Regions from separate parts of the Streptomyces sp. NPDC059895 genome, predicted to be linked through region 1. Evidence: riboswitches for the same ligand, from Rfam matches in the RefSeq annotation. Region 1 holds a riboswitch; each other region holds the start of a gene.

The links. Region 1 has a riboswitch for cyclic di-AMP ahead of ACFV9M_RS20785 (peptidoglycan DD-metalloendopeptidase family protein). Riboswitches for the same ligand answer to the same signal wherever they lie in the genome.
Region 2: another riboswitch for cyclic di-AMP. It lies ahead of ACFV9M_RS28095 (transglycosylase family protein); the one in region 1 lies ahead of ACFV9M_RS20785 (peptidoglycan DD-metalloendopeptidase family protein).
Region 3: another riboswitch for cyclic di-AMP. It lies ahead of ACFV9M_RS19445 (M23 family metallopeptidase); the one in region 1 lies ahead of ACFV9M_RS20785 (peptidoglycan DD-metalloendopeptidase family protein).

What each region holds. Positions count from the first base shown of each region.
Region 1 is NZ_JBHWKO010000017.1:30,301-37,324, forward strand. It holds gene ACFV9M_RS20760 (aspartate aminotransferase family protein) at 1-904, shown strand, start outside; gene ACFV9M_RS20765 (helix-turn-helix domain-containing protein) at 1,218-1,811, shown strand; gene ACFV9M_RS20770 (DUF6126 family protein) at 1,808-1,930, shown strand; gene ACFV9M_RS20775 (tyrosine-protein phosphatase) at 1,963-2,760, opposite strand; gene ACFV9M_RS20780 (alpha-galactosidase) at 2,980-5,052, shown strand; cyclic di-AMP (ydaO/yuaA leader) riboswitch at 5,360-5,517, shown strand; gene ACFV9M_RS20785 (peptidoglycan DD-metalloendopeptidase family protein) at 5,522-6,529, shown strand; gene ACFV9M_RS20790 (hypothetical protein) at 6,826-7,024, shown strand, end outside.
Region 2 is NZ_JBHWKO010000029.1:90,683-97,706, forward strand. It holds gene ACFV9M_RS28075 (exopolyphosphatase) at 1-190, opposite strand, end outside; gene ACFV9M_RS28080 (DUF501 domain-containing protein) at 187-828, opposite strand; gene ACFV9M_RS28085 (septum formation initiator family protein) at 1,074-1,550, opposite strand; gene eno (phosphopyruvate hydratase) at 1,654-2,946, opposite strand; gene ACFV9M_RS28095 (transglycosylase family protein) at 3,297-4,034, opposite strand; cyclic di-AMP (ydaO/yuaA leader) riboswitch at 4,039-4,205, opposite strand; gene ACFV9M_RS28100 (transglycosylase family protein) at 4,410-5,522, opposite strand; gene ACFV9M_RS28105 (cytochrome P450) at 5,770-7,024, opposite strand, start outside.
Region 3 is NZ_JBHWKO010000015.1:98,271-105,294, reverse strand. It holds gene ACFV9M_RS19455 (M16 family metallopeptidase) at 71-1,477, shown strand; gene ACFV9M_RS19450 (M16 family metallopeptidase) at 1,474-2,862, shown strand; cyclic di-AMP (ydaO/yuaA leader) riboswitch at 3,097-3,264, shown strand; gene ACFV9M_RS19445 (M23 family metallopeptidase) at 3,278-4,033, shown strand; gene ACFV9M_RS19440 (GntR family transcriptional regulator) at 4,395-5,087, shown strand; gene ACFV9M_RS19435 (HPr family phosphocarrier protein) at 5,303-5,584, opposite strand; gene ACFV9M_RS19430 (GNAT family N-acetyltransferase) at 5,762-7,024, shown strand, end outside.

The sequences.
Region 1 (7,024 bases):
CGTCAACGGCGAGTCCGGCTTCCGGGACGGATTCGCGCCGCTGCTGCCCGACACCGCCGTGCCGCTCGGCGATCTCGACGCCCTGGCGCGGGAGGTGAAGAAGGGCGACGTGGCCGCCCTGATCGTCGAGCCGATCCAGGGCAAGGGCGTCCACGAGGCCCCGCCCGGCTATCTGCGCGCCGCCCAGGAACTGCTGCACCGGCACAAGGCGCTGCTCATCGCCGACGAGGTGCAGACCGGCCTCGGCCGGACCGGCGACTTCTACGCCCACCAGCACGAGGAGGGTGTCGAGCCCGACCTGGTGTGCGTGGCCAAGGCGCTCTCCGGCGGCTATGTGCCGGTGGGCGCCACCCTCGGCAAGGACTGGATCTTCAAGAAGGTCTACTCGTCCATGGACCGGGTGCTGGTCCACTCGGCGAGCTTCGGTGCCAACGCCCAGGCCATGGCGGCGGGCCTCGCGGTGCTGTCCGTGATGGAGGACGAGCGGATCGTGGCACGTGCCCGCGCCACGGGCGAGCTGCTGAAATCCCGGCTCACGGCGCTGATCGACAAGTACGAGCTGCTCGCCGACGTCCGGGGCCGGGGCCTGATGATCGGCATCGAGTTCGGCCGGCCCAGGTCGCTGAAGCTGCGCGGCCGCTGGACCATGCTCCAGGCCGCCCGCAAGGGCCTGTTCGCGCAGATGGTGGTCGTTCCGCTGCTGCGACGGCACCGGATCCTCACCCAGGTCTCCGGCGACGAGCTCGAGGTCATCAAGCTGATTCCGCCCCTGATCGTGGGGGAGGAGGAGGTGGACCGGTTCGTCGACGCCTTCACCGAGGTGATGGACGACGCGCACGCCGGGGGCGGGCTGGTGTGGGACTTCGGCAAGACGCTGATCAAGCAGGCGGTGGCCAACCGCTAGCGTGGTTCCTGGCCCCGCGAGGCGGGCGCTTTGCCTCTGAGGCAACAAATTTGCCGTACAGGCAAAAGCCGGGCTGAATGGAGTCATGAGCTCTCCCGCCTCCGAGCCCGGAGCCGAGCCCGCCGAGGGACCGGCCTCCGAGGGACCGGCCTCCGGGGGCCCGCCCGCCGAGGGACCGCCCGCCGAGGGACCGGCCTCTGAGGGACCGCCCGCCGAGGGACCGGCCTCCGACGGCCCGCCCGCCGAGGGCCCGCCCGCCGAGGGACCGGCCTCCGGGGGCCCGCCCGTCGGCGGACAGACCGCCGCCGACGGCCTGCCCGCCGACGGTCTGTCCGTCGTGGCGCCTCAGCTGCGCGCCCTGCGCCGCCGCGCCTTCCTCACCCTGGAGACCGCCGCCCGCGCCGCGGGCCTGTCGCCCGCCCACCTCTCCCGCCTGGAGACCGGGCGGCGACAGCCCTCGCTGCCGATGCTGCTGGCGCTCGCCCGTGTCTACGGTACGACCGTCTCGGAGCTGCTCGGCGAGACGGTCGCCGACCGGGACGCCGTGCTGCGTGCCGCCGACATGGAACCGACGGCGGCGGGCGGCTGGACGTACTGGCAGGCCGGGGCGCCCGGGCGCGGGATGCAGGCCCTGCGGGTGCGGGTGCCCCACGGCTCGCAGGGCGACATCGTGCGCGTCCACCCCGGCGAGGAGTGGCTGTACGTCCTCACCGGGCGGCTGCGGCTGCGCCTCGGCGACACCACGCACCTGCTCGGCGCGGGCGACAGCGCGCACTTCGACTCGCTGACCCCGCACCGCATCGCGGCCGAGGACCCCGACGGGGTCGAGCTGCTCTTCGTCCACACCCTGTTGCAGAGCCCGACGGCCGCGCTGTGCCTGGGCCCGACCTCTGGAGGAACGCCATGAGCGACATCGAGGAGCGCTTCCCGCGCAGCCTCTGGATCCGGCTGATCATCTACATCGCGGTGGGGCACGTCGTCGCGGCGTTCATCTGGCTGCTCTTCGAGGTGGGGGCCAACCAGTAGGGGCAACCAGTAGGAGCCCCCGGCGGCGGGGTTCAGTCGAGGAGGCGCTCGCGCAGCCGCTCCCGGGTCGCCGGGGTCAGCCCGAGGCCCTGCTCCAGATAGGCGTCCACGCCGCCCCACGTCTCCTCCACGGTCTCGAACGCGGCCGTGAGGTACTCCGCGCGGGCGTCGAAGAGGGGGCTGAGCAGTTCCATGACCTCGGGGGAGTAGGCCGAGGGGGAGGTGCCGCTGCGGCGCACCTTGTAGCGGCGGTGCGTGGCGTTCGACTTCAGGTAGTCGTCGAGGATCGCCTCCCGCTCGACCCCCACGGCGAGCAGTGTCACCGCGATGGACAGGCCCGCGCGGTCCTTGCCGGCCGCGCAGTGCATCAGGGCGGGGACGCTGTCCTCGGCGAGCGCGTGCACCACCTGGGAGTGCTCGGCGGTGCGCTCCTTGATGATCGTGCGGTAGGAGACGATCATCCGGTCCGCGGCCTGGCCGTCCGCGAGGATGGCGCGCAGCTGCTCGATGTCGCCGTCGCGGACCATCCTCCAGAACTCGGCGCCGTCCGCGGGGTCCGACAGCGGCAGGTTCACATTGCGCACGCCCGGCAGCTCGACGTCCGGGCCCTCCAGCTTCTGGTCGGCCGCGTTGCGGAAGTCGAAGACGGTGTGCAGACCGAGGGAGGACAGGAACACGGTGTCCTCGTCGGTGGCGTGCGCGAGGTGGCCGCTGCGGAACAGCACGCCGTGACGCACCCGGCGTCCGTCGACGGTCGGCAGGCCGCCCACGTCCCGGAAGTTGCGCACACCGGCCAGCTCGGGCTCGGTCGACGGGATCTGCTGCGTCACAGGTGCTCCTCCGGTCGTCGGTCCCGCTCGGCGCGGCTCGGGTGGCCGACGGAACACTTCCCCGACCATACGGTAAGGATTCCCGGGGCCAACGGGTTGTCCACAGGCGGGCGTCCCCGGTGGCCCCGAATGGTTTTCCACAGGCGTTGCTCCGCGGGACACCGGCCCCTGATGATGTTGGTGCTTGATCGCACCTGTTCGAATCAGTGGGAGATCGTGATGCCCGAGTCCGCCGCCGACGGCCGTACCTGGCTCCTTTCCGGGCCGCACAGCAGCTACGCCGTCCATGTCACCGAGGCCGACGAGCTCGTGCACCTGCACTGGGGCCCCCGGCTCGCCCTCGCCGACGCCGAGGCGCTCGCCGTGCGCCCGCTGCCGGACTACTGGTCCTTCGAGTCCCCGCTCGACGGCCGGGAGGAGTATCCGGTCGAGGGCGGCGCCCGCTTCGCCCGCCCCGCCCTGTCCGTGCGCACCGTCGGCCGGCGCGGAACCGAGTGGACCTTCACCGGACACGAGACCGAGGGCGACGAACTGCGGCTGTGCTTCCGGGACGCCGGTCTGGCCGTCACCCTCCACTACCGGATGCGCGACGACGTCGTGGAGCGCTGGACGACCCTGCGCAACGACGGCGACGAGCCCCTGGAGCTGCTGCGCGCCGACTCCGCCACCTGGACCCTGCCCGACCGCGACGGCTGGCGCCTGTCCCAGCTGCACGGCCGCTGGGCCGCCGAGTCCCGTCTCACCCGCGCCCCCCTCACCTACGGCGAGAAGGTCATCGGCAGCCGCCGCGGCCACACCGGCCACCAGCACCTGCCCTGGGTGGCCCTGGACACCGACGCGACCGAGGAGCGCGGCGAGGTCTACGGCTGCGCCCTCGGCTGGTCCGGCTCCTGGCGGATCGCCGTGGCCCAACTGCCCGACGCGCGGGTGCAGATCACGGGCGGCGCCGGGTACGACGACTCGGGCCTGCTGCGGCTGGCGGCGGGGGAGTCCTTCACCACGCCGCTCTTCGCCGGTCTGTGGAGCGACGCAGGCTTCGGCGGCGCGAGCCGCGCCTGGCACGCCTACCAGCGCGCGTACGTGATCCCGGACGCCGAGCGGGACCGGCCCGTGCTGTTCAACTCCTGGGAGGCCACCTTCTTCGACATCTCGCAGGAGCAGCAGGCGGCCCTCGCGCGTCGCGCCGCGGCCATCGGCGTCGAGCTGTTCGTGGTCGACGACGGCTGGTTCGGTGCCCGCACCGGCGACCACGCGGGGCTCGGCGACTGGAGCCCCAACCCCGACCGCTTCCCGAACGGCCTCAAGCCGCTCGCGGACCAGGTCCACGGGCTCGGGATGCGGTTCGGTATCTGGGTCGAGCCCGAGATGGTCAATCCGGACAGCGACCTCTACCGGGCGCACCCCGACTGGGTCCAGTTCCAGCCCGGACGGAAGCGGACGGAGTTCCGCAATCAGCTCGTCCTCAACCTCGCCCGCGAGGACGTCCAGGAGTACCTCTGGCAGCAGCTCGACACCCTCCTGTCCAGCGCGCCCATCGACTACGTCAAGTGGGACTTCAACCGCTGCTTCACCGACGCCGGCTGGCCGGACGACCCCTACCCGCAGCGGCTCTGGGTCGACCATGTGCGCGCCCTGTACGCCCTGTTCGACCGGTTGCGGGCGGCTCACCCGGGCGTCGCCTTCGAGTCCTGCTCCGGCGGTGGCGGGCGGATCGACCTCGGCATCGTCGGCCGGACCGACCAGGTGTGGACGTCCGACAACACCGACCCGCTGGACCGGCTCGCCATCCAGCACGGCTTCAGTCAGGTGCACCCGGCGCGGATCATGGCAGCCTGGGTCACCGACAGCCCCAACACCCAGCTCAACGGCCGGACCAGTTCGCTGCGCTTCCGGTTCGTCAGTGCCATGGCCGGTGTGCTGGGCGTCGGCGGAGACCTCTCCGAGTGGACCGAGGAGGAGCTCGCCGAGGCGCGCGGCTGGGTCGAGCTCTACAAGGAGATCCGGCCCCTCGTGCAGCACGGCGACCTGTACCGGCTGCGGCCGCCGGAGGGCGGCCTGAGCGCCGTGCAGTACGTGCGCGGGGACGAGAGCGTCGTCCTCGCCTGGCTCCAGGCGCAGCGCTACGGCGAGCCGGCACCGGCGCTGCGGCTGCGCGGCCTGAACCCGGCAGAGTCGTACGAATGTCTTGAAACGGGCGAAGTGCACCGCGGGGCGGTGCTGCTGCACCACGGGTTGCGTACCGGGCTGCGGGGCGACCTCGATGCGGCGGTTATCCGACTGCGTCGCATCTGAGAGTTCTGTCCGGATTGGATTCCTTCATCACAACTCGCCCTCACATAAGGGCCCCTGGATACGCGTCACGTGAGGAGCGTCATATCCGTGACGGTGCGTCGCCCGTCATGCTCACGTAATCAAGGTGTTTCTCAGGGGTATTGCGAAAAGTCCGGGCGCCGTGGTGCACGGAAAGTGACGGGGAATTCTCACAGAGGATCAAGAGAAAGGCGTGAACAGCGCAACCTCTGCTTGTCCCTGTGCGTCTTGGTCGCTTACGTTCCACACCAATCCGGACGGACGCCCAATCCTGCCGCCGCTCGGAGCCCGCACACACTCACCCGTACGTGGCAGGAGCGGGGGACCCACAGGTAGTACCGCCTGTTCCGGTCTCCGGAACGGCTAGGGGTAAAGCCGTGCCTCGGCACGGCCGGGCATCTCCAGCCCGCACCCGACAGCTCACCTCGCAGGCGCCGGAGAGGAATTCGCCATGCCCGCGAAGGGTAAGCACCGCCGCCCCAAGACCCCGCGCTTCTCCCGTTCCATCGCCGTCGCCGGAACCGGCGGAGCCGCGCTCGCCCTCCCGCTCATGGGTGCCGCCGGCGCCCATGCCGCACCGGCCCCGTCGGCGGCCCAGTCGGTCTCCTCCGTCGCGGAGAAGGCCGTCCAGGCCGCTCCGGCCGCGCAGCAGGCCACCGCCGACGCCAAGTCCGCCACCAAGTCCGCCACCGAGACCCGGACCTACACGGTGCTGGCCGGCGACTACCTCGCGAAGATCGCGGACGAGCAGAGCGTCAGCGGCGGCTGGCAGGAGCTGTACGAGGACAACCGTGAGGCCGTCGGCGCGAACCCGTCGCTGATCCACCCGGGCCTCAAGCTGTCGATCGGCGAGAAGGCGGCCACGACCGGCACCACCAAGTCGCCGTCCACGTCGTCCGGTTCCTCCTCCTCGTCGAAGTCGTCGCAGTCTTCCAAGACGTCGCAGTCGTCGAAGTCCACGCAGTCCTCGACGTCGGCGAAGTCCTCCGGCTCCTCCGGCTCCTCCGCCGAGTCGACCACGCAGTCGGCCGAGAACACCACCGCCTCCAGCGGCTTCGTCCTCCCCGCGGCGGGCGCCGCCATCGGCACCCCGTACCGGATGTCCGGCAGCATGTGGTCCAGCGGCTACCACACCGGCGTCGACTTCGTCGTCTCGACCGGCACCTCCCTGAAGGCCGTCGGCGCGGGCACGGTCGTCTCCGCCGGCTGGGGCGGTGCCTACGGCAACCAGGTCGTCATCAAGCTCGCCGACGGCTACTACGCCCAGTACGCCCACCTGTCCTCGCTCTCCGTCTCGGCCGGCCAGACCGTCTCCGCGGGGCAGCAGATCGGCCTGTCCGGCGCGACCGGCAACGTGACCGGCCCGCACCTGCACTTCGAGATCCGCACCACGCCGAACTACGGCTCGGACATCGACCCGGTCGCCTACCTCCGCGCGCACGGGGTCTCCGTCGGCTGACCCCTCGCACGACCACCCGCCCGGCACGCCACCGAAGGCCGGACCCGTTCCCCCGGGTCCGGCCTTCGGTGTCTTTGCGCGTTCATGATCACTGTGTTGCGGTCGTATGGCAGGTCCCGCCGGACCGTCGACAGCGGGGACGAAGTCGGGACACAGTGATCCCGTCAGGGGGCAAGCGGTTTCCGCGACCCTTCCGCATGTCCGATCCCTCGAACGTCGTTCGGCACCGTGGACGGCGAACCGGGCCGTCGCGGGGTGGCCGACCACGCGACCACTCTCATCGTGAAGGACCACAAGTGAACCCCACCCGACGCCGAAGAACCGTCGCCGTCGCCGTCACCGCCGCCGCCCTGCTGGCCGGGCTCTTCTCCGCGCCCGCCGGCCAGGCCGCCGAGCAGCCGCGCCGGATCGTCGAGAACCTCGACCGCGGCCTGGTCGCCGTACCGTCCGGCGAGGGCACCTTCCTCAGCTGGCGCCTGCTCGGCACCGAGTACG
Region 2 (7,024 bases), on a different contig from region 1:
CCCGGCAGGCCGCGAAGGTCCGCTCCAGCGCCTCGGGCGCGAGCCGCCCGGTGCGGTCGACGCCCTGGCCCAGGCGGACGATCGTCATACGGCGGTCCAGCTCGACCAGTTCACCGGTCGCCGGGTCCGCGTCGGCGACGAGGAGGCGGATGGAGTTCGTACCGCAGTCGACGGCGGCGACCCGGGTCACTTCCCGTCCTCCTCGGACTCGACGGACTCGACGGACTCGACGGACTCGACGGGCTTGACGGGCTTGAAGGCGAAGTAGCCGGAGTCGTCGCCCTCCACCTGCCACCCCTCCCCGGAGGGCGGTCCCGGCGGCATGACGCACGGCCCCTTGCGCCACCACTCCGGCAGCATCTCCAGCGCCTCGTCGCCCAGCGGGTTGACCCCGGGGCCGGCCGCCAGGGAGTGGGCGACCAGGACGTGCAGGCACTTGACCCGGTCCGGCATGCCGCCCGCGCTGGGGAAGCCCTTCAGCTCCTCGATCTCGTCCCGGCGCCGGATGTAGTCCTCGTGGGCGGCGCGGTAGGCGGCGGCCAGCTCCGGGTCGGTCTCCAGGCGGGCCGTCATCTCCTTCATGACGCCGTTGGCCTCCAGGGTGCCGATGGCGGAGGAGGCCTTGGGGCACGTCAGGTAGTACAGCGTCGGGAAGGGCGTGCCGTCGGGGAGGCGGGGGGCCGTCTCCACGACGTCCGGCTGGCCGCAGGGGCAGCGGTGCGCGATCGCGCGCAGGCCGCGGGGCGGGCGCCCGAGCTGCTGCTGGAAGGCCTCGACGTCCGCGTCGGTGGGCTCGGTGCGCGGAGTGGGCGGCGGGGGCGTTTTCATGCCTGTCTTTCTATCGGCTCTGGGATCTCACGGGTCGAGCCCCGCGTCTGTCGTGGCTCGCGCTCCGCGGGGTCTCACCGGACCTCACGGAAACTCACGGGATCTCATGGGATCTCATGGGATCTCATGGGGTCCCACGGGATCTCATGGGGTCCCATAGGGTCCCTCGGGGTCCCACGGGATCTCGCGGGATCCCTCGGGGTCCCATGGGGTCCCTCGGGGTCCCTCGGGGTCCCACGGGGTCGTCACTGGTCGGAGGCGTCGGACCGGTCGACGCCGTCCCAGACGTTCGTGTACCAGGGGCGGTCCGCCGCCCCCAGGTCGGCGCGGGTCTGCCGGGCGGCGGCCGGGTCGATGACGATGAAGCCCGTCTCCCCCGGCATGACGTAGTGCAGCCGCTCCCGGATCTGCTGCTCGGCGTACGCGTCGTCCTGCCAGCGTGCCTTGAGGTCGCGCAGTTCTTCCACCCGTTGCCTGGCCTGTTCCTTCTCGCGCTCCAGATCGGCGATGTCGGCGCGCTGCGAGACGTACTGCCGCATGGGATAGGCCAGGGCGACGATCATCGAGCACAGCACGAGCGCGAGCAGTGCCGCGCGGCCGGTGAGGCGCGAGCGGCGGGCCTGCCGTTTGGTCTGGGAACGGTAGACGCGGGCCGCCGTCTGCTCGCCGAGCAGCCGGATCCTGGTAGCGGTCGAGAAACGGTCCCGGTCCTTCACGGCCACCTGTCCCCGCCTCCCGTCTCACACGTGCGTACGTCCCCGGACACGGTACGGGACCGAGTACGGGGACGTACGTACGACTGGCTGAGCCTCACCCGGGGGCTGGTCAGCCCTTGGAGACCTCGCGGAAGCGCGGGAAGGCGCTGCGGCCGGCGTACACGGCGGCGTCGTCGAGGATCTCCTCGATGCGCAGCAGCTGGTTGTACTTGGCGACGCGCTCGGAGCGGGCCGGGGCGCCGGTCTTGATCTGGCCGCAGTTGGTGGCGACGGCCAGGTCGGCGATGGTGACGTCCTCGGTCTCGCCGGAGCGGTGGGACATCATGCACTTGAAGCCGTTGCGCTGGGCCAGCTCGACGGCGTCGAGGGTCTCGGTGAGCGAACCGATCTGGTTCACCTTCACGAGCAGCGCGTTGGCGGCGCCCTCCTCGATACCGCGGGCGAGGCGCTCGGGGTTGGTGACGAACAGGTCGTCGCCGACGAGCTGGACCTTGTCACCGAGCTTGGCGGTGATGGTCTTCCAGCCCTCCCAGTCGTCCTCGAACAGCGGGTCCTCGATGGAGACGAGCGGGTACGCCTCGACGAGCTCGGCGTAGTACTCGGTCATCTCGGCGGCGGAGCGGTCCTTGCCCTCGAAGGTGTAGGAGCCGTCCTTGTAGAACTCTGACGCGGCGACGTCGAGCGCCAGGGCGATCTGCTCGCCGGGGGTGTAGCCGGCCTCCTTGATCGCCTCGAGGATGAGGTCGAGGGCCTCGCGGTTGGAGCCGAGGTTCGGGGCGAAGCCGCCCTCGTCGCCGAGGCCGGTGGACAGGCCCTTGCTCTTCAGGACCTTCTTCAGGGTGTGGTAGACCTCGGTGCCCCAGCGCAGGGCCTCGGAGAAGGACTCCGCGCCGATGGGGGCGATCATGAACTCCTGGATGTCCACGTTGGAGTCGGCGTGCGAGCCGCCGTTCAGGATGTTCATCATCGGCACCGGCAGCAGGTGCGCGTTCGGGCCGCCCAGGTAGCGGAAGAGGGGCAGGTCGCTGGCCTCGGAGGCGGCGTGGGCGACGGCGAGGGAGACGCCGAGGATGGCGTTGGCGCCCAGGGAGCCCTTGTTGTCGGTGGCGTCCAGGTCGAACATGGCCTGGTCGATCAGGCGCTGCTCGGTGGCGTCGTAGCCGACCAGCTCCGGGCCGATCTGCTCGATGACGGCGAGGACGGCCTTCTCGACGCCCTTGCCCTGGTAGCGGTTCGGGTCACCGTCGCGGAGCTCGATGGCCTCGAAGGCTCCGGTGGAGGCGCCGGACGGAACGGCGGCACGACCCGTGCTGCCGTCGTCGAGGCCGACCTCGACCTCGACCGTGGGGTTGCCTCGGGAGTCCAGGATTTCCCGGGCTACGACGACGTCGATGGACGGCACGAGCATCTCCTTCGTGGGATGTGACGCTGGTTGTGCGGGGCACGTGGGCCACGGGCGGCCCTTGGTGATCCCTTGTTGTGGCCTTGCGACTAGAGCCTAACCGTCCCGGGGCCGCCGGCAGCCGACCGACCGCCCCGTGGACAGGCTGACGGTACACATTGTTCCCGCCCGGAACAAAGAGGGTGACCAACAGGCGGATGGCGGGCGGGCAAAGAAAAGCCCCGCTCCGGCGCGTACGGGGGAACGCGCGCCGGAGCGGGGCGCTCGTGGGGACGGGGGGGACCCTCACGAGGTCTTCAGTGTGCGGACCGCGGCTGTGCGGGAGCTGTGGCCGCCCTGGGAGTCAGGTGTCACTTCAGGTGCAGCTGCTGGCCCGGGTAGATGAGGTCGGCGTCGTCGACGATGTCCTTGTTGAGCTGGAACAGCTTCTCCCAGCCGCCCGCGACGTCCTGCTCCTGGGCGATGGAGCTGAGGGTGTCGCCGGTGACCACCTTGTACTCGCCGTCGCCCTTCTCGACCTTCTCGCCGGTCGGGGTGGTGACCGTCTTCTGGCTCTGGGCGGCCGGGCGCTCGGCGGAGCGGGAGGCGCTCTGCTGCTCGGTCGAACGGCTCGTGGTGCCGGAGTCCGAGGAACCGGAGTTCGAGGAACCGGAGCCGGACGAGGAGTCGGTCGAGGAGCCGGAGGAGGAGTCGGACGAGGAACCGCCGGTGTAGGCGGCGCCGGACAGGCCCTTGCCGCAGACCGGCCACGCGCCCTTGCCCTGGCTCGCGAGGACCTTCTCGGCGATCTGGATCTGCTGGGACTTGGTGGCCTTGTCGGCGGTGGCGGCGTACTGCGTGCCGCCGTGCGCGGCCCAGGTGGAGGCGGAGAACTGCAGGCCGCCGTAGTAGCCGTTGCCGGTGTTGATGGACCAGTTGCCGCCGGACTCGCACTGGGCGACCGTGTCCCACTCGGAGGCGGTGGCGGCGGAGGCGTTGCCGGCCGCCATCAGCGGGGCGGCGACGGCGGCGCCGGTGACACCGGCGACGGCGATGGCGCGGGTGGCCTTGGACGGACGGCGGTGCTTGCCCTTGCCGGAAAACAGCATGGATCGATCCCCTCACCGACGCCTGCGAGGTGAGCTGTCGGGTTCGGGCCGGTTGAGTTGCCCGGCCACGCCTCTCCGGGAGGCGTGGCTTCACCCCTAGCCGCGTCCGTCGACCACCCGGTGCGGCACTTACCTTGGGTCCCCCGCTCCTGCCTGCGGCGCTTGACGCGACGACTGTTCCCGGATGGCCGCTGGCAGGATTCGGCGTTGCGACGGCCGGGGCTCGGGTTGCCGAGCGGTCATGACCGTAGGCAGGCGATCGGCGGAATATCAAAGACGATCAGCGCTTCTGAGACTCATCCCACACTTTCGCCAAACCGGACATTCAGCGCGAAGCATGACGCGAACTCCCCCCGTTTTCACGGCTTTTACGCCCTATTCGACCCCTGTCGCGAGCGTCTGACCGGGCACGATGTCGCCCGGGTCGGCTCCGATGACGTCCTTGTTCTCGGCGTAGAGCGCACGCCATCCGCCGTCGAGGTCAAGGGAGTCGGCGATGGTGACGAGGGAGTCGCCCGCCTGGACGGTGTAGGTGGCCGCCGTGCCGCCGAGGGTGTCGGCGGCGTGCCGGCCGGAGGAGGCGGTGGTGGTGCCGTCGGCCGTGTCCTCGTCGGCGCTGCCGCCGCGGTGGCGGCCGGAGGAGGACGCGGTGTCGTCAGACGCGGTGGCGCCGGCCGTGGTGCCGCCGGTCACCGCGTCGGCCGAACCGGTGTCGACCAGGCTCCAAGCGCCCGCGCTCTGACCCGGGTTGCCCGAGTCGTCCGCTTCCGGGGTCGCGGTGGACGAGCCGCCGCCCGCCGAGGAGCCGCTCGCGCCGGAACCGGTGGACGTGTCGGACGTGGCGGACTTGTCCGACGCGGAGGCGGAAGAGGAAGAAGGGGACGACGCGGACGTTTCCGGAGAATCCGTGGCGGATTCGGTGGACGAGTCCGTGGAGTCCTCGCCTGCATCCGCCGAGGAGCCGGAGGAGTTGGAGGAAGAGGCGGAGGAGTCCGAGGAGTCCGAGGAGTCCGAGGAGTCGGACGACTCCCGGGACAGGTCGGACAAGCCGGACGTCACGGAGGAGTCGGACGAGTCCTCGGCCACCCCGGTGTCCAGGTCCTCCGAGCCGGAGTCCGCGCTCAGACCGGACGTCAGCCCGCAGGTCCCCCACGCGCCGACGCCCTGGTCCGCGAGGACCTTCTGGGCGACGGATATCTGCTGGTTGCGGCTGGCCAGGTCCGGGCGCGGGGCGTAGTCGAGCCCGCCGTACGCCTCCCAGTTCTCCTGCGTCAGGGACAGGCCGCCGTACTCGCCGCCGCCCTCGTTGGCGCTCCAGGAGCCCCCGGTCTCGCACTCCGCCACCGTGTCCCACACCGTGTTGTCCGCGGCGCTCGCGCCGGTGGCGCCGAGCAGCGGGATGGCGATGGCCGAGCCGGTCACGCCGGCCGCGACGAGGAGGGCCGGGGCCTGGCGGGGGCGACGATGACGACCGTTCCCGGTGAGCATGCGGGGGGCCTTTCTCGAGACAGCATTGACCGCGCGACGGGTGGTGCCGAGGCGCCGCGCTGACGAGTGAACGTATCGGCACACGATCACTTGTCACAAGTTAATGCCGCGCGGATCACGTGAAGATCACAGAGTCGAGAAGCCGTCACCTCCGCTTCGCCGTTCCCTCACACGACGGTCGGTCAGCGGACGGCTGCGGCGTGTGGGCCGGTCAGCGGGGTGTGGGCGGTCAGCGAGGTGTGGGCGCTCAGCGGGGCGCGGGGGGCGTGAACTCCACGGGGAGGGTGCGCAGTCCGCGCATGATGAGACCGCCGCGCCACCTCAGGTCGGCCGGGTCCGCCGCGAGGCGCAGGTCGGGCAGCCGGGTGAGGAGGGTGGCGAGCGCGGTCCGGCCCTCCAGCCGGGCGAGCGGGGCGCCCAGGCAGTAGTGGATTCCGTGGCCGTAGCCGAGGTGCTGGTTGTCGCGGCGGGAGAGGTCCAGTGTGTCGGGGTCGGTGAAGCGCTCCGGGTCGCGGTCGGCGGCCGCGAGGACGACGAGGACGGGGTCGCCGGGGGCGATGTCCTGGCCGCCGATGGTCAGCGGGCGGGTGGCGAAGCGCCAGGTGGCGAGTTCCACGGGGCCGTCGAAACGCAGGAGTTCCTCGACGCCGGTCTCCAGCAGGCCGGGGTCGCCCGCGGCCAGGGAGTCCTGGAGCCGCCGGCGCTGTCCGGGGTGGGTGAGCAGGGCGTAGGTGCCGTTGCCGATGAGGTTGACGGTGGTCTCGAAGCCCGCGAACAGCAGGATGAAGGCCATGGCGGCGGCTTCGTTCTCGGTGAGGTGCTCGCCGTGGTCGGAGGCGCGGATGAGGCCGGAGATGAGGTCCTCGCCGGGGGCGGGCTCGGCGGGGAGCGCCTCGCGCTTGCGGTGGATGAGCTCGGACAGGTAGCCGCGCATCTTCTTCACCGACCGCGCGACACCGCCGCGCGGTCCGCCGCCGTGCCGGATCATCATCCCGGCCCAGTCGCGGAAGTCGTCCTGGTCCTCCCTGGGGACGCCCAGCAGGTCGCAGATGGCGTAGATGGGGAGGGGGAAGGCGAAGTCGTGGATGAGGTCGGCGGTCCCCTGGGCGGCGAACCGGTCGATGAGCTGGTCGGTCAGTTCCTGGACGCGGGGGGCGAACTCGGCGACGCGGCCGGGGGTGAACGCCTTGCTGACCAGGCGCCGCAGACGGGTGTGGTCCGGCGGGTCGATGTTCAGCAGATGCGTCATCAGCTCGGCCTTGCGCTCACCGGGGATGCCGGTCCTGCCCCTGGCGTGCGCGGGCTCGTCGTGGTGTGCGGGGTTCTTCGACAGCCGCTGGTCGGCTAGGGCCTGCTTGGCGTCCGTGTACCGGGTGACCAGCCAGGCCTCCACTCCGCTGGGGAGCCTGGTGCGGTGCACGGGGGCGTGCTCGCGCAGCCAGGCGTAGGCGGGGTAGGGGTCGGTGGCGAACTCCCAGGTGAAGAGTTCGGGGGCCGGTGGG
Region 3 (7,024 bases), on a different contig from region 1:
GCATACAGTGGCAGGACCGGCAGGAAAAGCGCGGTTTCGACGACCGCGTCCGCGATCGGAAGGGACGTACATGCCCATGGGTCACACGGCCACAGCCCAGGCAGGCTCCGGGGGCCTGACAGCGACCGAGCACCGCCTGGCCAACGGCCTGCGCGTGGTGCTCTCAGAGGACCACCTGACCCCCGTCGCGGCGGTGTGCCTCTGGTACGACGTCGGTTCGCGCCACGAAGTCAAGGGGCGTACCGGTCTTGCTCACCTTTTCGAGCACCTGATGTTCCAGGGCTCCGCCCAGGTCAAGGGCAACGGCCACTTCGAGCTGGTCCAGGGTGCGGGCGGCTCGCTCAACGGCACCACGAGCTTCGAGCGCACCAACTACTTCGAGACCATGCCCGCTCACCAGCTGGAGCTCGCGCTCTGGCTGGAGGCCGACCGCATGGGCTCCCTGCTGACCGCCCTGGACGACGAGTCCATGGAGAACCAGCGGGACGTCGTCAAGAACGAGCGCCGCCAGCGCTACGACAACGTCCCCTACGGCACCGCCTTCGAGAAGCTGACCGCCCTCGCCTACCCGGACGGCCACCCCTACCACCACACCCCGATCGGCTCGATGGCCGACCTGGACGCGGCGACCCTGGAGGACGCGCGCGCGTTCTTCCGCACCTACTACGCGCCCAACAACGCGGTCCTGTCGGTCGTCGGCGACATCGACCCGGAGCGGACGCTCGCCTGGATCGAGAAGTACTTCGGCTCCATCCCCGCCCACGACGGCAAGCCCGCACCCCGTGACGGCTCCCTGCCCGACACCATCGGCGAGCAGCTGCGCGAGGTCGTCGAGGAGGAGGTCCCGGCCCGCGCCCTGATGGCCGCCTACCGTCTGCCGCAGGACGGCACGCGCGCGTGCGACGCCGTCGACCTGGCGCTCACCGTCCTCGGCGGCGGCGAGTCCTCCCGCCTCTACAACCGCCTCGTCCGCCGCGACCGTACGGCGGTGGCGGCCGGCTTCGGCCTGCTGCGGCTCGCCGGCGCGCCCTCCCTGGGCTGGCTGGACGTGAAGACCTCCGGCGACGTCGAGGTGCCCGTCATCGAGGCCGCCATCGACGAGGAGCTCGCCCGGTTCGCCGAGGAGGGCCCCACGCCGGAGGAGATGGAGCGGGCCCAGGCCCAGCTGGAGCGCGAGTGGCTGGACCGTCTCGGCACGGTCGCCGGCCGCGCCGACGAACTGTGCCGGTTCGCCGTGCTCTTCGGCGACCCGCAGCTCGCCCTGACCGCCGTCCAGCGTGTGCTGGACGTCACGGCGGAGGAGGTGCGGGAGATCGCCAAGGCCCGCCTGCGCCCCGACAACCGGGCCGTGCTGGTCTACGAACCCGTCGAACCCGCAGAACCCGTCGAAGGCACCGAAGGCACCGAGGGCACCGAGGGCGCCGAGGGCACCGACAACACCGCCGACGAGGACGAGAACGAGGAGGCGGCCAAGTGACCGAGCTCGCCACGATGGACTTCCACCCCCAGCCGCAGGCGGGCGACGCCAGGCCGTGGGCGTTCCCGGCCCCCGCGCGCGGGACGCTCGACAACGGCCTGACCGTCCTGCACTGCCACCGCCCGGGGCAGCAGGTGGTCGCCGTCGAGATCATCCTCGACGCGCCCCTGGACGCCGAGCCGGCCGGTCTCGACGGCGTCGCCACGATCATGGCGCGGGCCTTCTCGGAGGGCACCGACAAGCACTCCGCCGAGGAGTTCGCCGCCGAGCTGGAGCGCTGCGGCGCCACCCTCGACGCGCACGCCGACCACCCCGGCGTCCGGCTGAGCCTGGAGGTCCCGGCCTCCCGCCTCGCCAAGGCCCTCGGCCTGATCGCCGACGCCCTGCGGGCGCCCGCGTTCGCCGACAGCGAGGTCGAGCGACTGGTGCGCAACCGTCTCGACGAGATCCCGCACGAGCTGGCCAACCCCTCCCGGCGTGCGGCCAAGGAGCTCTCCAAGGAGCTCTTCCCGGCCGACACGCGCATGTCGCGTCCGCGCCAGGGCACCGCCGACACGGTCGAGAAGATCGACTCCGGAGCCGTCCGGTCCTTCTACGAGAAGCACGTCCGCCCCGCCACGGCCACCGCGGTGGTCGTCGGCGATCTGACGGACATCGACCTCGACGCGCTCCTCGGGGACACCCTGGGCGCCTGGACGGGCTCCCCGGCCCAGCCGCGGCCGGTGCCGCCGGTGACCGCCGACGACACCGGCCGGGTCGTCATCGTGGACCGCCCCGGCGCCGTCCAGACGCAGTTGCTGATCGGCCGCATCGGTCCCGACCGGCACGCGCGCGTGTGGCCCGCGCAGGTGCTCGGCACGTACTGCCTCGGCGGCACCCTCACCTCCCGCCTGGACCGCGTCCTGCGCGAGGAGAAGGGCTACACCTACGGCGTGCGCTCCTTCGGGCAGGTGCTGCGCTCCGCGCCGGACGGCACGGGCGCCGCGATGCTCGCCATCAGCGGCTCCGTGGACACCCCCAACACCGGCCCCGCGCTGGAGGACCTCTGGAAGGTGCTGCGCACCCTCGCCGCCGAGGGGCTCACCGACGCCGAGCGGGACGTCGCCGTGCAGAACCTGGTCGGCGTCGCGCCGCTGAAGTACGAGACCGCCGCGGCCGTGGCCGGCACCCTGGCCGACCAGGTCGAGCAGCACCTGCCCGACGACTACCAGGCGACGCTCTATCAGCAGCTCGCCGCGACCGGCACCGTGGAGGCCACCGCGGCGGTCGTCAGCGCCTTCCCGGTGGACCGCCTGGTGACCGTGCTCGTCGGTGACGCCGGCCGGATCAAGGGCGCGGTCGAGGCCCTGGGCATCGGTGAGGTGAAGGTCGTACCGGCCGAATAGCCGCAGGGGTTCACCACCCACGGCGAGGCACGCGCCCTGAGGTGACACGGGTGTGTGCGGGGCCCTGGCGACCGGCCGGTCGCCAGGGCCTTCCGGTGTCCGAATTGAGGGAGAGGCTGCCTGTCTGACCTGTGGCATGCGCTACAAAAACCGCGTCGCGTTTGGGGACCGGCAGCGGGCGCGTCTAGGTTCGTCCGGGCTGTTCGTCGGGCAGTGCGCCGCATCCGCGGCACCGGACAGTCATCGCCGAGTCCCCGTACGGCGCGAGCCAGGGGAGCCGGGGACCCAACGATGAAGTCCCTGGGGTGAATCGGAGGCCCGCGCGTGTCGCGAGGGTGTCCGTAGGAGACCTTCCTGCTCCGAACCCGTCAGCTAACCCGGTAGGCGAGAGGGAAGGAAAGGACCGCTCAACTTCATGGCGTTCACCTGCGCCACCGGGAAGCACCGTCGTCCCGGCCGGATGAAGCGCACCTCCGCCCGCGCCGCGGGCATCGCGGCGCTCACCACCACCGGCGTCATCGGCACCGCCGCCTCCGGTCCCGCCCTCGCCGCGGAGCCCTCCGCCGAGCAGACCGGGCTCATCCCCGTCGTCACCATCGGCGACACGGTCGCCGAGCGGATCGACGACCAGGCCGCCGCGCAGAAGCAGGCCGCCCAGGCGGAGGCCGCGCGCAAGGAGGCCGCCGCCGAGGCCGCCGAGAGGGTCAAGGAGGAGCGCGCGGCACGTGCCCGCGCCGCCCGTGAGGCCGAGCGCAAGCGCCTCAACACCTTCGTGGCGCCGATCACCGGCTCCTACGTCTCCACCGCCTACCGGGCCGGCAGCTCCCTGTGGTCCTCCGGGAGCCACACCGGCATCGACTTCCACGCCTCGACCGGCACCACCGTGCACGCGGTCGGAGCCGGCACCGTCGTCGAGGCGGGCTGGGGCGGTGCCTACGGCAACCAGGTCGTGCTCCGGATGAGCGACGGCACGTACACCCAGTACGGTCACCTGTCGTCGATCAGCGTCTCGGTGGGCCAGAAGGTCACCGCCGGCCAGCGGATAGCCCTCTCCGGCGCGACCGGCAACGTCACCGGCCCGCACCTGCACTTCGAGGCCCGCACGGGCGCCGAGTACGGCTCGGACATCGACCCGGTCGCCTACCTCCGCAAGCACGGTGTGAGCCTCTGACGACGTCAGGGGCTGAGCCCCTGAACGACGTCCGGGGCTCAGCCTCCGGCGACACCCGGTGACGCATGCGAACCGCCGGCACCACCCGGCGACGGCGTTCGGAGCGCCGGCACCACCCGGCGACGCGTCACCACTGTGACGGCACCACCCGGCGACGCGTCACCACCTGTGACGGCACCCGGCGACACATCCTCCCGCCCCGGCCCCCGCGGCCGGGGCTTTCGTCGTTTTCATGCGCCCCGCTGTCCAAAAAATATCCCTCGATTCCGGCCCACCGTCGGAATGTGCGGCTCACTGCAATAGAGTCACTGAACACACGTCATTCGTCGACGTTTCACGGGGATTAAGGCGGAGGTCGGTCATGCGTATTCCGGCGCACTCGGTGTGCACGGCCATCCGGGACGACATCGTCGCGGGTGTCTACGAGCGCGGCAGCCGCCTCACCGAGGAACTCCTCGCCCGCCGCTACGGCGTCTCCCGTGTCCCCGTCCGGGAGGCGCTGCGCACGCTGGAGGCGGAAGGGTTCGTCGTCACGCGGCGGCACGCGGGCGCGTGCGTCGCCGAACCGACCGAGCAGGAGGCCGCCGACCTGCTGGAGATGCGCATGCTCCTGGAGCCGCTCGGCGCCTCCCGGGCCGCCCAGCGGCGCACCGAGGCGCACCTCAAGGTGCTGCGCGGCCTCGTCCGGCTGGGCCAGGAGCGCGCCAGGAGGGGCAGCAGCGAGGATCTGCGCTCCCTGGGCGGCTGGTTCCACGAGACGCTCGCCCAGGCCTCCGGCAGCCATGCCCTGACCTCGACGCTCACCCAGCTGCGGCACAAGATCGCCTGGATGTACGCGGTGGAGGCGCCGGCCAACCCGGTGGAGTCCTGGGCGGAGCACGGCGCGATCGTGGACGCGGTGGCGCGCGGGGACGGCGATCGCGCGCGGTCGCTCACGGCGCTCCACACCGAGCGCTCCTCCGCCGCGCACCGGCTGCGCTTCGCGGGCGGAGAACGCCAGGACCGTGTGAGGACTTCGCAACACGTCGTAAACATGTCGGGCCCGCGTCATTAACACGAGGGCCGTATACAAAGAAGGGGTATTCGGCGGAGGTGTATTTCCGCTGCCCTTTTCCCGGCGTGCCCGCCATTTTCGGTGGCGCGTCGTTCGTATGCTCGCACGCCTAATGCGGCATGCTTCCGGCAATTTCCCCCGGCAAGCATCCGAAAATGGCGCAGCCGCGCCGCCCGGTGAGGACGGCGCGGCTGCGTGCGCGCGGCGAGCGGGGCTCAGACGGTCTCGGGAAGCTCCTCGAGTCCTTCGGAGACCAGCTTGGCCAGCCGGTCGAGGGCGAGGTCCGCGCCCTCGGCCTCGGAGGCCAGGACGATCTCCTCGCCGCCCTGGGCGCCCAGACCGAGGACGGCCAGCATGGAGGCCGCGTTGACGGGGTTGCCTCCCGCCTTGGCGATCGTCACCGGGACGCCTGCGGCCGTGGCGGCTCGGACGAAGATGGAGGCGGGGCGGGCGTGGAGGCCCTCGGCCCAGCCGACGTTGACGCGGCGCTCAGCCATGTGTTGCTGCCCTTCGGTGTTCAGGTTGTCTAGACCAGTGTTCCACACGTGATGCGTGCCCGGAACAGTGCTGTGTCCCGTTCCGCCGTGGTCGCCGGGCCGCGGCCTCGGCCCGACGTTCCGTCCTCCACAGACTGCCTCGCGCCGTTGTCGTACGCGAGCCGTACTCTGGGCCCCATGCAGAGCGCGCCGGACCGGCACGAGTACCCCGCCCACTGGGAAGCCGACGTGGTGCTGCGCGACGGCGGCACCGCGCGCGTCCGCCCCATCACCGTCGATGACGCCGAGCGCCTGGTCAGCTTCTACGAGCAGGTCTCGGACGAGTCGAAGTACTACCGCTTCTTCGCGCCCTACCCGCGTCTGTCCGCCAAGGACGTCCACCGCTTCACGCACCACGACTTCGTGGACCGGGTGGGACTCGCGGCCACCATCGGCGGCGAGTTCATCGCCACCGTGCGGTACGACCGCATCGGCGCCGACGGCATGCCCGCCTCCGCGCCGGCCGACGAGGCCGAGGTCGCCTTCCTCGTGCAGGACGCCCACCAGGGCAGGGGTGTGGCCTCCGCGCTCCTGGAGCACATAGGGGCCGTCGCGCGCGAGCGCGGCATCCGCCGGTTCGCCGCCGAGGTGCTCCCCGCCAACACCAAGATGATCAAGGTGTTCACGGACGCCGGATACACCCAGAAGCGCAGCTTCGAGGACGGCGTCGTCCGCCTGGAGTTCGACCTCGAACCCACCGAGCGCTCCCTGGCCGTCCAGCGCGCGCGGGAGCAGCGCGCCGAGGCCCGCTCCGTACGCCGGCTGCTGGTGCCCGGCTCGGTCGCCGTCGTCGGTACCGGCCGCGCCCCCGGCGGCGTCGGCCGCAGCGTTCTCGGCAACCTGCGCCAGGCCGGCTTCACCGGCCGTCTGTACGCCGTGAACAAGGCGTTCCCCGAGGACCTGGAAGAACTCGACGGGATACCCGCCCACCGCTCGGTGCGCGAGGTCGACGGCCCCGTCGACCTCGCGGTCGTCGCCGTCCCCGCCGAGCAGGTGCCCGAGGTCGTCGCCGAGTGCGGCGAACACGGCGTGCAGGGACTCGTCGTCCTCTCCGCCGGCTACGCCGAGAGCGGTCCCGGCGGACGCGAGCGCCAGCGCCAACTCGTGCGGCACGCGCGCGCGTACGGCATGCGGATCATCGGCCCCAACGCCTTCGGCGTCATCAACACCTCGCCCGAGGTGCGGCTGAACGCGTCGCTGGCCCCGGAGATGCCCCGGACCGGCCGCATCGGCCTGTTCGCCCAGTCCGGTGCCATCGGCATCGCCCTCCTGTCCCGGCTGCACCGCCGTGGCGGAGGCGTCACCGGCGTCACCGGCGTGTCCACGTTCGTCTCCTCCGGCAACCGCGCTGACGTCTCCGGCAACGACGTCCTGCAGTACTGGTACGACGACCCCGACACC